4 regions of the Nonomuraea sp. NPDC003727 genome follow, and region 2 is predicted to be linked to each of the others. Evidence: riboswitches for the same ligand, from Rfam matches in the RefSeq annotation. Region 2 holds a riboswitch; each other region holds the start of a gene.
What was found. Region 2 has a riboswitch for cyclic di-AMP ahead of ACWDLG_RS20245 (NlpC/P60 family protein). Riboswitches for the same ligand answer to the same signal wherever they lie in the genome.
Positions count from the first base shown of each region.

Region 1 (3,199 bases), on a different contig from region 2:
CGGAGCTGGCCGAGCGGGCGGGAGAACTGATCATCGCGGAGGACATCAAGTGAAGCGCACCATCGCGCACATGGCCGACGGCCGAGAGTTGATCTACTTCGACCGGCGCGACGACGCCGACCGGAGCGCGATCGACGAGCGCGAGCTGCCGCCCAGGCCCGCGGCCTCCGAACTGCGCTACGACCCGCTCACCGAGGAGTGGGTGGCGATGGCGGGTCACCGGCAGACCCGCACCTTCCTGCCGCCGGCCGACGAGTGCCCGCTGTGCCCGACCAGGCCCGGCAAGCCGACCGAGATCCCGGCCGCCGACTACGACGTCGCCGTCTTCGAGAACCGCTTTCCCAGCTTCTCCACCAACCTGGGCACCTACACCGCCCCCGGCGGGCTGAGCGAGGTGCGGCCGGGGGTCGGGCGCTGCGAGGTCGTCTGCTTCACCTCCGACCACGACTCCTCCTTCTCGGCGCTGTCCGACGAGCAGGTGGAGCTGGTGATGGAGGCCTGGGCCGACCGCACGGCCGAGCTGTCGGCGATCCCGGGCGTGGAGCAGGTGTTCTGCTTCGAGAACAGGGGCGCCGAGATCGGCATCACGCTGGCGCACCCGCACGGCCAGATCTACGCCTACCCCTACGTCACCCCGCGCACCCGCCTGCACCTGGCGGCCGCGGCCAAGCGGCCGAACCTGTTCGCCGACGTGCTGGCCGCCGAGCGGGCGGGCGAGCGTGTGGTGGCCGCCAACGAGCTGTGGACCGCGTTCGTGCCGGCCGCCGCCCGCTACCCGTTCGAGGTGCACCTCTACCCGCACCGCCAGGTTCCGGACCTGGCGGCGCTCACCCAGGAGGAGCGCGCCGCCTTCGGCCCCGTCTACACCCGCGTGCTGAAGGCGCTCGACGGGCTGTTCGGGGTGGTCATGCCGTACGTGGCCGCCTGGCACCAGGCCCCCGTACGGCACGGCCGCGACCTGGCCTACCTGCACATGGAGCTGTTCAGCATCCGCAGGGCGCCGGAGAAGCTGAAGTACCTGGCGGGCTCGGAGTCGGCGATGGGCGCCTTCGTCAACGACGTTCTGCCCGAGGACGCGGCGCGGCTGCTTCGATCACAAGTAGATCACTAATTAATGTCCGCTTGAGGTCGCATTACGGGGGATTTACTACTAATATCCCGATTCGTCGGCTTTCACAGCCGTCACATGCCTAATCCTGGGCGCGTTGCCCGGAGCCGGGGACCCATCGAGAACCTGGGGTGAATCCACGCGTGTGGTAGGGCTTCTCCCGCCCGAACCCGTCAGCTAACCCGGCCGGCAGACGGAGAGGATCGTTCGTGGCGTCCCCCACGTCCCGTTTCGCATGCGGTGCTGTCGCCGCGCTGTCCCTCGTGATCGGTTCCGCGACCGCGGTCTCGGCTGCCCCCAAGCCGTCCGAACCGCAGTTGCGGACCGAGCTGAAGAAGCTCAACACCCGGGTCGACAAGCTGATCCGGACCTACAACGCCAAGCGCGTCTCGCTGGCCAAGGCCCAGAAGGACGCGAAAGCGGCCGGGAAACAGCTCGCGGCGGCCGAGCAGACGCTGGTCACGGCCGAGAAGGAGGCCTCGAGGATCACCGAGCTGCGCTACCAGGCCAGCACCCCTGACCTGCCGACGCTGCTGTTCACCCCCGACCTCAACACCGCCGCCCTGCTCGAGCAGATGAGCGCCGAGCAGGACGCGGTCGTCAAGAACGTCGCCGCGGCGCGCGACACCAAGAAGCAGGCCGCCGACGCGGCCACCGCGCTCGCCGACCGGATCAGGACCGAGACCGAGCAGGTCGCCGGCGACCGGAAGGCCGCCGAGGGCATGATCAAGGACATCGAGAAGAAGCTGCAGGCCCTCGTGCCGACCGGTCCTGGCCGCAAGGCCGACGGCAGCTGGGCGCCCGAGCTTCCCGCCGGGTCGGACAACATCACCCCGCGCACCCGGCTCATGCGCGACACCATCAAGAAGACGTTCGCGCTGCCGTTCGAGGTGGGCTGCTACCGGTCGGGCAGCAGCGGGGAACACCCCCTCGGAAGGGCCTGCGACTTCATGATGAGCTCGGGCGGCTCCATGCCCGCGGCCGTCAACCGGACGCTGGGCGACCAGATCGCGGCGTGGGCGGTGAAGAACCAGACCCGCCTGGGCGTCAAGTACGTGATCTGGCGGCAGCGGATCAACAGCGGCAGCGGCTGGCGGCCGATGTCCGACCGCGGCAGCATCACCGAGAACCACTACGACCACGTCCACGTCTCGATGAACTGAAAGCAGGCGATGGCGAGCCGCCTGGACCGATACGCCTCCGCCGCCCCCGCCGCCGTCCTCGGCGGCGGGGGCGTTCACGGGTCAGGCGAGGTCGAACCGGTCGAGTTCCATGACCTTGGTCCAGGCCGCGACGAAGTCGGTCACGAACTTGTCGCGGGCGTCCTGGCTGGCGTAGACCTCCGCGAGGGCCCGTAGCTGGGAGTTGGAGCCGAAGATGAGGTCGACCGCGGTGGCGGTCCACTTCACCTCATCGGTGACCACGTCGCGGATCTCGTACAGATGCTCCTCGGAGTCCGATGCCTTCCACCGGGTGCCCGGGGAGAGCAGGTTGGTGAAGAAGTCGGCGGTGAGCACACCGGGCCGGTCGGTGAGGACGCCGTGCCGGGTACCGCCGACGTTGGCTCCGAGGGAACGCAGGCCGCCGATGAGGACGGTCATCTCGGGCGGAGTCAGGTTGAGCATGTAGGCACGATCGACGAGCAGCACCTCCGGTTGCGTCTTCTCGTCGGAACGCAGGTAGTTGCGGAACCCGTCGGCCCGCGGCTCCAGGACCCGGAAGGACTCGACGTCGGTCTGCTCCTGAGTGGCGTCGGTACGGCCTGGGCGGAACGGCACCGTCACCGCCACGCCGGCCTCGCCCGCTGCCCTCTCGACGGCGGCCGAGCCGGCCAGCACGATCAGGTCGGCGAGCGAGATCTTCGCGCCGCCGGCCTCGTTGAACTCGCGCCGGATGCCCTCGAGGGTGTCCAGGACCGTCGTGAGCTGCTCGGGCTGGTTGACCTCCCAGCTGCGCTGCGGCTCGAGACGGAGCCGGGCGCCGTTTGCGCCGCCGCGCTTGTCGGTGGACCGGAAGCTCGCTGCGGCGGCCCAGGCGGTGGAGACCAGTTGAGCGGTCGTGAGGCCGGACTCCAGGATCTTCGCCTTGAGG
Region 1 covers NZ_JBSFNE010000004.1:510,320-513,518, reverse strand. The annotation lists gene ACWDLG_RS14065 (DeoR/GlpR family DNA-binding transcription regulator) at 1-53, shown strand, start outside; gene galT (galactose-1-phosphate uridylyltransferase) at 50-1,111, shown strand; cyclic di-AMP (ydaO/yuaA leader) riboswitch at 1,178-1,314, shown strand; gene ACWDLG_RS14055 (coiled-coil domain-containing protein) at 1,318-2,271, shown strand; gene katG (catalase/peroxidase HPI) at 2,353-3,199, opposite strand, start outside.
Region 1: linked by a shared signal. The riboswitch ahead of ACWDLG_RS14055 (coiled-coil domain-containing protein) and the one ahead of ACWDLG_RS20245 (NlpC/P60 family protein) in region 2 are both predicted to bind cyclic di-AMP.

Region 2 (3,199 bases):
CGGCCGGAGCGCCGTACGGCTGGCCGTAGCCGGGCTGGCCGTAGGCGGGCGGCTGCTGCTGGCCGTAACCGGGCTGGTAGGGCTGCTGCTGACCGTAGGGCGAGGACTGACCGTAGCCGGGCTGCGACTGGCCCTGCTGGCCGTAGCCCTGCTGACCATAGCCGGGCTGCTGGCCATAACCGGGCTGCTGACCCGAGGGCTGGCCGTAACCGGGCTGCTGGCCGGATGCCGGCTGGCCGTACCCGGGCTGCTGCTGGCCGTAGCCGGGCTGGCCGTACTCCGGCTGCTGGCCGTACTCGGGCTGCTGGCCCGAGGAGCCCTGCTGCTGGCCGTAGCCCTGCTGCCCGTACTCGGGCTGCTGGCCGGACGAGGCCTGCTGCTGACCGTAGCCCTGCTGGCCGTACTCGGGCTGCTGGCCCGAGGAGCCCTGCTGGCCGTAGCCGGGCTGGCCGTACTGCTGGCCGTAGCCCTGCTGACCGTAAGGCTGCTGGCCGGAAGCGGGGGGCTGCTGGCCGTAGCCCTGCTGGCCCGAGGAGGGCTGGCCGTAGCCGGGCTGCTGGCCTGACGCGGGCTGGCCGTAGCCCTGCTGTCCATAGCCGGGCTGCTGCTGGCCGTAGCCCTGCTGGCCCGAGGAAGGCTGGCCGTAGCCGGGCTGCTGCTGCTGGCCGTAACCCTGCTGGCCGTAACCGGGCTGCTGGCCGTAGCCCTGCTGGCCGTAGCCTTGGTCGGGCTGGCCCTGTGACGGCTGACCGTAGCCGCCGCCCTCATGGCGATAGCCGACGATCGTCACATCAGGATCCGGCTGCTCGCCAGGGCGTCCTGCGTTCTGCTGACCGTATCCGGAATTGTCGTCAGGTTGGTCCGGGTACGGCGGCTGTCCGGTGCTCACCGTGTCACCTCGCTTCGATGGCGCATGTGGCACATGTCAGGACACATGCTTGCTGTTGCCCAACGTATCGACATGAGTATCAACAATCACCTTTCCTCTTGGTCAACGCCGTAGTCAACTGCGTCCAGATGAAGCAGCATCCTGGTGTTGCCAAGGGTGTTGGGCTTGACGTGCTCGAGGTCCAGAAACTCGGCCACACCCTCGTCGTAGGAGGCCAGCAGCTCGGCGTAGACCTCGGGTGATACCGGTGTTCCCTGGATGGGCACGAAGCCGTGTCGGGCGAAGAAGTCGACCTCGAACGTCAGGCAGAAGACCCGGCGAAGGCCCAGGTCGCGAGCCGTTCTCACGAGCGCGGTAACAATACGGTGACCGACGCCTGAACCTTTGGCCGCGGGATCCACGGCTACCGTGCGAATTTCGGCGAGGTCCTCCCACAGCACATGGAGCGCGCCACAGCCGACCACCTGGCCGCCGCGCTCGGCGACCCAGAACTCCTGGACGTCCTCGTACAGCGTGACCGTGGCTTTTTCGAGAAGCTTGCGGCCCGCCCCCGCGTAGATGTCGACCAGGCGCTTGATCGACCTGACGTCCGGCGTGCGGGCGCGCCGTACGACGATCTCGGTGTCCTGCATTGGGCGCTCGACGGCCTGCTCCATGGCCCTTCAGCGTACCGAGCTTGTTTCGGCCCATCCCTAACTACCATCACATGACCTCACGTAGCGAGGCGAGCACGCTCCGCATCGACGCACGACATGCCCGACAAATCTCTGCCAATCCGGGCAAAGGGCACGCAATGCCCTGGTTGATCAGGCTTTCGCGTGACCCGCCCGTGATCCTTTGTTTGCGCATCCTCTACTGGATCCGTAGTTCTGGTTGAGCACGAACCTGGCTTGCACTAGTGTCCAGCGACGATGTCACCCACGCAGCCAGGCGTGGGTGACGCGCCTAATCCCCCACCACGGGGAGCCGGGGACCCGCCGGCGGACCACCGACCGCCACAGGGGTGAGTCCGAGTCCGTGCTCGGTAGGGCTGCTCCGGCCCGAACCCGTCAGCTAACCCGGTCGGCGGCTACGAGAGGAGCTGGTTGGTGAAGCGCAGGCGCACTCACGAGGGGAAGTCCGCGGGCAAGCACGCCCGCCCCCACGAACCGGGCTCCCCCAGGAAGCGGTTCGCCGTCGTGAGCGCCGCGATGGCCGTCCTCGCCCTCGCCATGCCGCTGAGCCCGGCCGCCGCCGACCCCAAGCCGACGCTCAAGGAGCTCGCCGAGCGCGTCGAGAAGATGCACAACGACATCGAGACGCTCACCGAGCAGTACAACGGGCAGCGCGAGAAGCTCAAGGGCGTCAAGAAGTCCGCCGAGACCGCCAAGAAGGTCCTGGCCACCAGCGAGGCCGATCTGGCCGCCAAGCGCGCCCGAGCCACGCTCGTGGCCGAGAGCACCTACATGTACGGCGGCCTCGCCGACGGCCTGGCCTTCACCTCGGCGGCCGACCCCGACTCCTTCCTCGACGCCGCCGCCACCTCCTACGCCCTCGGCCAGCAGCAGGGCCAGGAGGTCAAGGAACTCGCCGAGTCCATCGCCGCCGCCGAGAAGGCGAGGTCGACCGCCAAGACACGCCTGGCCGAGGTCCAGAAACTCGTCAACGACCTCGGCAGCAAGCGCGACAAGATCACCTCGATGGTCGCCAAGACCGAGAGCAGCCTGTTCCGGCGCGCCCTGGGCGAGGCGGGACGGCCGGGCACCCGCGCCAGCAGGGTCAACCTGCCCATCATCGGCAGCGGCAAGGCCGCGCAGGCCGCCCGCTGGGCGCTGACCCAGCAGCTCAAGCCGTACGTGTGGGGCGCCGAGGGGCCGAGTTCCTTCGACTGCTCGGGCCTGGTCATGGCCGCCTACCAGCAGGTGGGCATCAGCCTGCCGCACTACACCGGCGACCAGTGGACGGCCGGCACCCACATCTCGCGCGAGCAGCTACGCCCCGGCGACCTGGTCTTCTTCTACAACGACCTGCACCATGTGGGCATCTACATCGGCGGCGGGATGATGGTGCACGCGCCCCGCACGGGTGACGTCGTCCGGGTCGCCGCGATCGCCAACAGGCCGTTCGCGGGAGCCGTACGGATCGCCGACTAGATCAGTCGCCGGCGCGCGGCCCAGGCCACGGCCTCGATGGCCGTGGCGACGCCGATCCTGTCGCAGATGACGCGCAGGCGGCGGCGGACCGTGCGGCCGCTGATCTCCAGCGTTCTGCCCACGCGGTCGACCGTGACGCCCTTGGCCAACTCCGCGAGCAGATCCAGGTCGTCCTGGC
Region 2 covers NZ_JBSFNE010000007.1:328,473-331,671, forward strand. The annotation lists gene ACWDLG_RS20235 (RDD family protein) at 1-889, opposite strand, end outside; gene ACWDLG_RS20240 (amino-acid N-acetyltransferase) at 976-1,545, opposite strand; cyclic di-AMP (ydaO/yuaA leader) riboswitch at 1,822-1,972, shown strand; gene ACWDLG_RS20245 (NlpC/P60 family protein) at 1,978-3,021, shown strand; gene ACWDLG_RS20250 (LuxR C-terminal-related transcriptional regulator) at 3,018-3,199, opposite strand, start outside.

Region 3 (3,199 bases), on a different contig from region 2:
TGCGGGTGCTGGAGCTGGCCGCGCTCAAGGGCGTCTTCACCGACATCGTCGAGGACGCCGTCACCTACGTCAACGCGCCGCTGCTGGCCAAGGAACGCAGCCTGACCGTCGAGCTGGTCACCAGCTCCGAGAGCCCCGACTGGCGCAACGTCGTCGGCGTGCGCGGTGTGCTGGCCGACGGCCGCACCGTCTCGGTGTCGGGCACGCTGTCGGGGCCGCGCCAGATCACCAAGATCGTCGAGGTCAACGGCTACGAGATGGAGATCGAGCCGACCGACCACCTGGCCTTCTTCACCTACACCGACCGGCCCGGCATCGTCGGCGTCGTGGGTCACCTGCTCGGCGAGAAGGGCATCAACATCGCCTCCATGCAGGTGGCGCGGGACGTCAAGGGCGGCAAGGCGCTGATCGCGCTGACCGTCGACTCGGCGATCCCGTCGGACGTGATGGACCAGATCGTGGCGGAGATCGGCGCCGACAGCGGGCGCTCGGTCGACCTGTCCGATTGACGCTTCCCATGGAGAACGCCCTTCCGCCGCTCGGCGGGAGGGCGTTCTTTCTTTCCGCTGCCGTCTCGCATCGTGAGATATTCGGACGTCCAACGAGACAGCCTGGACCGTGCCAGGTACTTTGGTAGGGATGCGCTGGGTACTCGTACTTATTACCTGCCGCGACGGGGCCTGTTAGGGCAGGTCGACTACCCGTCGCGGTGAGCGGCGTTGCGTCGGCCTTAAGTCCCCTTTCGTCCGGTCCGTGATCCGGACCGCACGAGACCAGGCCCGGTCGGATTCGCGACCGGGATCCGACGTCCGATTTCACTCGCGTCCGCGAAACGAGATGAGCCACGTGTACGACATGTATCCATGGAACCGCGCCGACGACCACGAGGAAGAGGCCGCGCAGGCCCTCCAGACCGCCCTGGACCGCAGGGACAACGGCGGTTCCCCCTTCCCCGGCTGAGCGGGACCGCCCCTTTCCCCGCTGGGCGGGACACCACCCTTCCCCCGCTGGGTGGGACCACCCTTTTCCCCTGGGGGCGCCGGCCGGCTTCCCCCGTTGAGCGGGACCACCCGGTGGAGGTCCCCCTGCTCCACCGGGGAGACCCCGGATCCCCCTCCGGGCGCGCGTCAGCCCGGAAACCGCCTCCGGTTCCCGGGCTGACGCGCGCTCCGACGGGTCAGAACGTGGCTCGTAGCCCCACGGGCGCGGACGAGGACTTCGCCTCGACGAGTCGCGCCTGCTGCTTCACGCCCTTGGGGTCGGGCCGTACCGCGCCGACGAACGCCTGGCGCCGCCACGCGCTGAGCTTCTCCTCCTTCACCACGTCACCGCTGTGCGGCGCGTGCACCATGTAGCCGGGCTTGGAGATCATCCCGACGTGGCCCAGTCCGCTGAAGAAGACCAGGTCGCCGGGCTTCAGGTTGTTCCACGTGATCTTCTTGTCGTACGCCTGGTACTGGTCGGCGGCCACGCGAGGAAGCTCGATCCCCGCCTTCTTGTAGGCCTTCATCGTCAGTCCTGAGCAGTCGTAGCCGTTCGGCCCGGTGCCGCCCCAGACGTACGGCGTGCCCCGCTTGGCCATCGCGAAGTCGAGCGCGATCTGCCATGCGGGCTTGGGTGCCTTCTCGAGCTGGGCCTTCTTGATGTCCGCTCCGGTGAGGGTCACCGTACGAGCGGGGTCGTCCTGGACGGGCCGGTCGGTGCCGGGTTCGGCCGTGACCGGCTGCTTCAGGGCGGGGGCGGGGGCGGCCGACGCGGGGGAGGCGGCGGCGATACCTGTGGCGAGGAGGCCGCCGACGACGGCAGCCGTGATGATGCGAGACAGGGGAATGTCCTTCCACGGGGCCGACCGGGTTAGCTGACGGGCTCGGGCGTGGAAGCCGCCCTACGGCATGGGGGTGCCGATTCGCCCCAGGGGGAATGGGTCCCCGGCTCCGTGCGAACGTCGCACCGGATTAGGCTGGCCGAGACTCTAACGAAAGGGTCAAAAGACCGCAAACACGACAAAACGCCGTGTCCGGAAAGTGAGATCAGGTGTTCGCCAGCCGAGACGACCCGGTAAGGTACCGGCCATGGAGTCGCGCAACATTCGTCTGGCCGTCATCCCCGGTGACGGGATCGGCACCGAGGTCGTCGCCGAGGGGCTCAAGGTCCTGGAGGCGGTCGGCGCCAAGATCGAGACCACCCACTACGATCTGGGCGCCACTCGCTACAACGCCACCGGCGAAACCCTGACCGACGAGACCCTGCAGGAGCTGCGCGGCTACGACGCCATCCTGCTCGGCGCGATCGGCGACCCCAGTGTCCCGCCGGGCGTCCTCGAGCGTGACCTGCTGCTGCGGCTCCGCTTCGAGCTCGACCACTACGTCAACCTGCGTCCGGTGAAGCTCTTCCCCGGCGTGACGACCCCGCTGGCCGACACCCGCCCCGAAGACATCGACATGATCGTCGTGCGCGAGGGCACCGAGAGCCTCTACGCGGGCGCCGGCGGCGTGCTGCGTCGCGGCACCCCGCACGAGATCGCCACCCAGGAGTCGCTCAACACCGCCTTCGGCGTCGAGCGCGTGGTCCGCTACGCCTTCGCCAAGGCCGCCGAGCGCCCCCGCAAGAAGCTCACGCTGGTCCACAAGACCAACGTGCTGACCTACGCCGGCGACCTGTGGATGCGCACCGTCAACCGGGTGGCCGCCGAGTTCCCCCAGGTCACGACCGACTACCAGCACATCGACGCGGCCTCGATGTTCTTCGTCAGCCAGCCCGAGCGCTTCGACGTGATCGTCACCGACAACCTCTTCGGCGACATCATCACCGACATCGGCGCCGCCATCGCCGGCGGCATCGGGCTGGCCGCCAGCGGCAACATCAACCCCGACCGGACCGCGCCCAGCATGTTCGAGCCGGTCCACGGCAGCGCGCCCGACATCGCCGGCCAGGGCAAGGCCGACCCCACCGCCACGATTCTGTCGGTGGCCATGATGCTCGACCACCTCGGCCTGACCGAGGAGGCGGCCCGCGTCGAGCAGGCCGTGGCCGACGACATCGTGGAGCGCCTCACCGGACGGGCCGGCCGTACGACGCACGAGATCGGTGACGACATCACCGCACGAGTAGCCGGCGGCGCCTGACCGCCTGCCACTCCAGCACCATAGGCGGCCTGGCGCCCTTCGGCCGGGTCCATACTGTCCGGGATCCGGCGAGC
Region 3 covers NZ_JBSFNE010000019.1:19,690-22,888, reverse strand. The annotation lists gene serA (phosphoglycerate dehydrogenase) at 1-509, shown strand, start outside; gene ACWDLG_RS36125 (hypothetical protein) at 838-960, shown strand; gene ACWDLG_RS36120 (C40 family peptidase) at 1,178-1,666, opposite strand; cyclic di-AMP (ydaO/yuaA leader) riboswitch at 1,829-1,972, opposite strand; gene ACWDLG_RS36115 (3-isopropylmalate dehydrogenase) at 2,073-3,125, shown strand.
Region 3: linked by a shared signal. The riboswitch ahead of ACWDLG_RS36120 (C40 family peptidase) and the one ahead of ACWDLG_RS20245 (NlpC/P60 family protein) in region 2 are both predicted to bind cyclic di-AMP.

Region 4 (3,199 bases), on a different contig from region 2:
GGTCTCTCTCGACAAGCTGCAGCCCGGCGACCTCATCTTCAGCTCAGGGCTCGGGCACGTGAGCATCTACGCCGGCGGCGGCAAGATCGTGCACGCCCCCCAGACGGGTGACGTGGTGAAGGTCGCCAGCCTGTCCTCCTACGGCGGGCGGCTGGTCGGCGCCATCCGGCCGTAGGTCTCGCTCAGCTCGCGCAGCACCCGCAGGTAGGCGCTCACCGCGGGCGGGCGGCCCGGCGCCGGCAGGACGGCGGCGCTGATCCGCCTGGCGGGCAGTCGCGGCGCGGGCTCGACCAGCCGGATGCCGGAGCGCACGGCCATGCCCGCGATCGACGGGTGGAGCATCACGCCCACGCCCGCCGCCACCAGGCCCTGGCGGCCGTTCCAGTCGTCGCACAGGTGGGCGATCCTCGGCGCGCGTCCCATCGCGGCCCGCAGCTGCGCGACGGGGGCCAGGCCGTCGGGGTGCGTGCCGTCGATCCAGGGCTCGGCGGCGAGGTCGGCCAGCCGTACCCGCTCTCCGGCCGCCAGCGGATGCCCGGCCGGCAGGGCGACCAGCAGCTCGTCGTCGAACAGGTCGAGCACTTCCAGCCCCGGGTCGGGGACGGGATCCCACGAGGTCAGCAGGGCGACGTCGGTGGCGCCCTCCGCCAGGCCGGCGGTGACGGGGCACGCGACGTCAGGGCCGCCGACCTTGAGGGAGAGCTCGACGCCGGGGTGGTCGGCGGCGAAGCGGCGGAAGCTCTCGGGCACGAACCTGGTGGCCGCGCTCGGGAAGGCGGTGACCCTGACCCGGCCGGTGTCGGCCGTGGCGAAGGCGCGCAGCCTGGTCTCGAACAGGCTCATGCCGTCGAGCACGGCCATGGCCTGCTCGATCGCCGCCCGGCCCGCCTCCGTCGGCTGGACGCCCCTCGGGCGGCGGTGGAAGAGCGTGACGCCGGTGTGGCGTTCGAGCATGGCGATCTGCCGCGAGACGGCCGGCTGGGTCATGGAGAGCACCTCGGCCGCTCCGGAGAACGAGCCGCGCCGTCCGACCTCCACCAGGACGCGTAGCGACCACCCATCAAGCATGCGCCGAGTGTATGTCGCAGGGATTAAGCCTTAATTCTCCTTATACCGGGAGTGTGAGGAAAGTAACGGATGCGATCTGACAGGTCGCCACAGAAGCAACTGTGAGCAGGGTCACATCCGGATAACGAAACCCGGTGTAGAGCAGCGACTCCTCTTCTGACAAGAACCAGTCGGTGATCTTGACAGCTTTGCCCGGCCTTTGCCTGGCCTTGGGGTGCCGGGTACGTTCTCGCATCGCGGCGACCAAGCCATGGCGCCGGAACCGCTCACCGGCCCCGCAACGGCCGGTGCACGCATAAAGATCCGCTGGTCGCCGCGCCGTAACCCCAGACAGGCGTGCGCGGGTCGACCCGCCGAGTCCGTGCGGCATGGAGCACGGAGCCGGGGACCCACGTTCCTGGGGTGAATCCGGCCTGCGGGCCGGAAGGGCGACTTCCCCGCCCGAACCCGTCAGCTAACCCGGTAGGCATTGGTGGAAGTCCCAAGGAGACATTCTGTCTACCCCCTCTAGCACAACCCGTCTGTCCTGTCTTGCCCTCAGCGGCGTCGTGGTGGCGATGGGAGGGATCGTCCTCCACGCACCCGCGGCGCAGGCGACAGTGACCCCGGCGACAGCGGCCCCCGCGACCACCACCCTGGTGACCCCGGTGACCACCACCCTGGCGACGACGACGACCGTGAAGACGGCGCCGGCCGTACAGGCGGGCGCGGCGTCGACGGCCGCGGCGACACGGCAGGCCAAGGCGGCTCGACAGCGGCTGAAGGCGGCCAAGGCCGTCGCCACCGCCAAGAAGCAGATCGGCGACCCCTACCGCTTCGGCGGCACAGGACCCGGCGCCTTCGACTGCTCGGGACTGGTCCAGTACTCCTGGGCCAAGGCCGGCATCAAGATCCCCCGCGTCACGTACAGCCAGTACGCGCGCATCAAGAAGAAGGTCAGGTGGAGCGATCTCAAGCCTGGTGACCTGATGTTCTTCCGCGGGAAGGGCCACGTCGGCATGTACGTCGGCAAGGGCCGGATGGTCCACTCGCCGAGCACGGGCAAGACCGTGCGGATCGAGAAGCTCGGCGGCTGGCGCAAGGCGTCCTTCGCCGGCGCGGTCCGCCCCGGCGCGTAACCCCCGGCCGCCGGACGCCCGAAACTCCGGCGCGTAGCCCCCGGCCGCCGGACAGGCCTAAGCCCCGTCCATCCCCCTCGGACGGGGCTTCGGCCTGTCCGGGCTAGCATCACAGCCGTGGTGACCCGCAGAACCCTGCTGGCGGCCGCGCTGGCCGGACCGGCGATCTGCACGGTGGCCGGGTCCGCGGGACGCCGCCTGCCGCCCGAGGCCCGCGCGCTCGGCGAATCAGGCGTCGTCGTCGCCTACGGCGCGCGCTCGCTCGTCGTCGGGCACCACACCGCCGCCGCCCTCCTGCGCGACCTGGCCACGCGGGCCGACGTGGCGGCCCTCACCGTCTCGGCGGTCCTGCGGCGCGCCGTACGGCCACGGGTCGTGGTGCCCAGGACCACCGCGGAGGCGGCCGCCCTCGCGGGCACGGGCCCCGTCGTGGGGCTGGCCGCGCTGGCCTCGGCGGGACAGGTGATCGTCCTGCCCGGCGCCTTCGCGCGCCTCACACCCGTGGGCCGCGACGTCGTCCTCACCCACGAGCTGACCCACGTGGCCGCCGGAACGGAAGGGCGGCCCGTGTGGCTGCGGGAAGGGTTCGCCGACTACGTCGGCTACCTGCGCTCGGGACTCGCGACGCGGGTGGCGGCCGCGGAACTGGCGGCCGAGGCGCGCGCGGGACGGCTGCCCGGCGCGCTGCCCGCCGACGCCGCCTTCGCGCCGGGCACGCCCCGGCTCGCGCAGGTCTACCAGGAGTCATGGCTGGCCTGCCGCCTGATCGCCGCCAGGTACGGCGAGCGGGCGCTGGCCGACCTCTACCAGCGGGCCGCCGGAATGCGGCTCGGCCAGGCGCTCGAGCCGCTGGGCCTGTCGGTCCGCGCGCTCGTCGCGCACTGGCGGGAGTATGTCCGCAACGAGCTGACAGGCGCGGAGGGAGACGGATGAGGCGGCTGGACCGGCAGGCGGGCATCGCGTTGACGGTGCTCGGGGTGGCCATCCTGGTGGTCGTGGTGCTCACCACGCCG
Region 4 covers NZ_JBSFNE010000006.1:430,609-433,807, reverse strand. The annotation lists gene ACWDLG_RS18440 (NlpC/P60 family protein) at 1-175, shown strand, start outside; gene ACWDLG_RS18435 (LysR family transcriptional regulator) at 139-1,068, opposite strand; cyclic di-AMP (ydaO/yuaA leader) riboswitch at 1,410-1,552, shown strand; gene ACWDLG_RS18430 (C40 family peptidase) at 1,626-2,186, shown strand; gene ACWDLG_RS18425 (hypothetical protein) at 2,304-3,119, shown strand; gene ACWDLG_RS18420 (M48 family metallopeptidase) at 3,116-3,199, shown strand, end outside.
Region 4: linked by a shared signal. The riboswitch ahead of ACWDLG_RS18430 (C40 family peptidase) and the one ahead of ACWDLG_RS20245 (NlpC/P60 family protein) in region 2 are both predicted to bind cyclic di-AMP.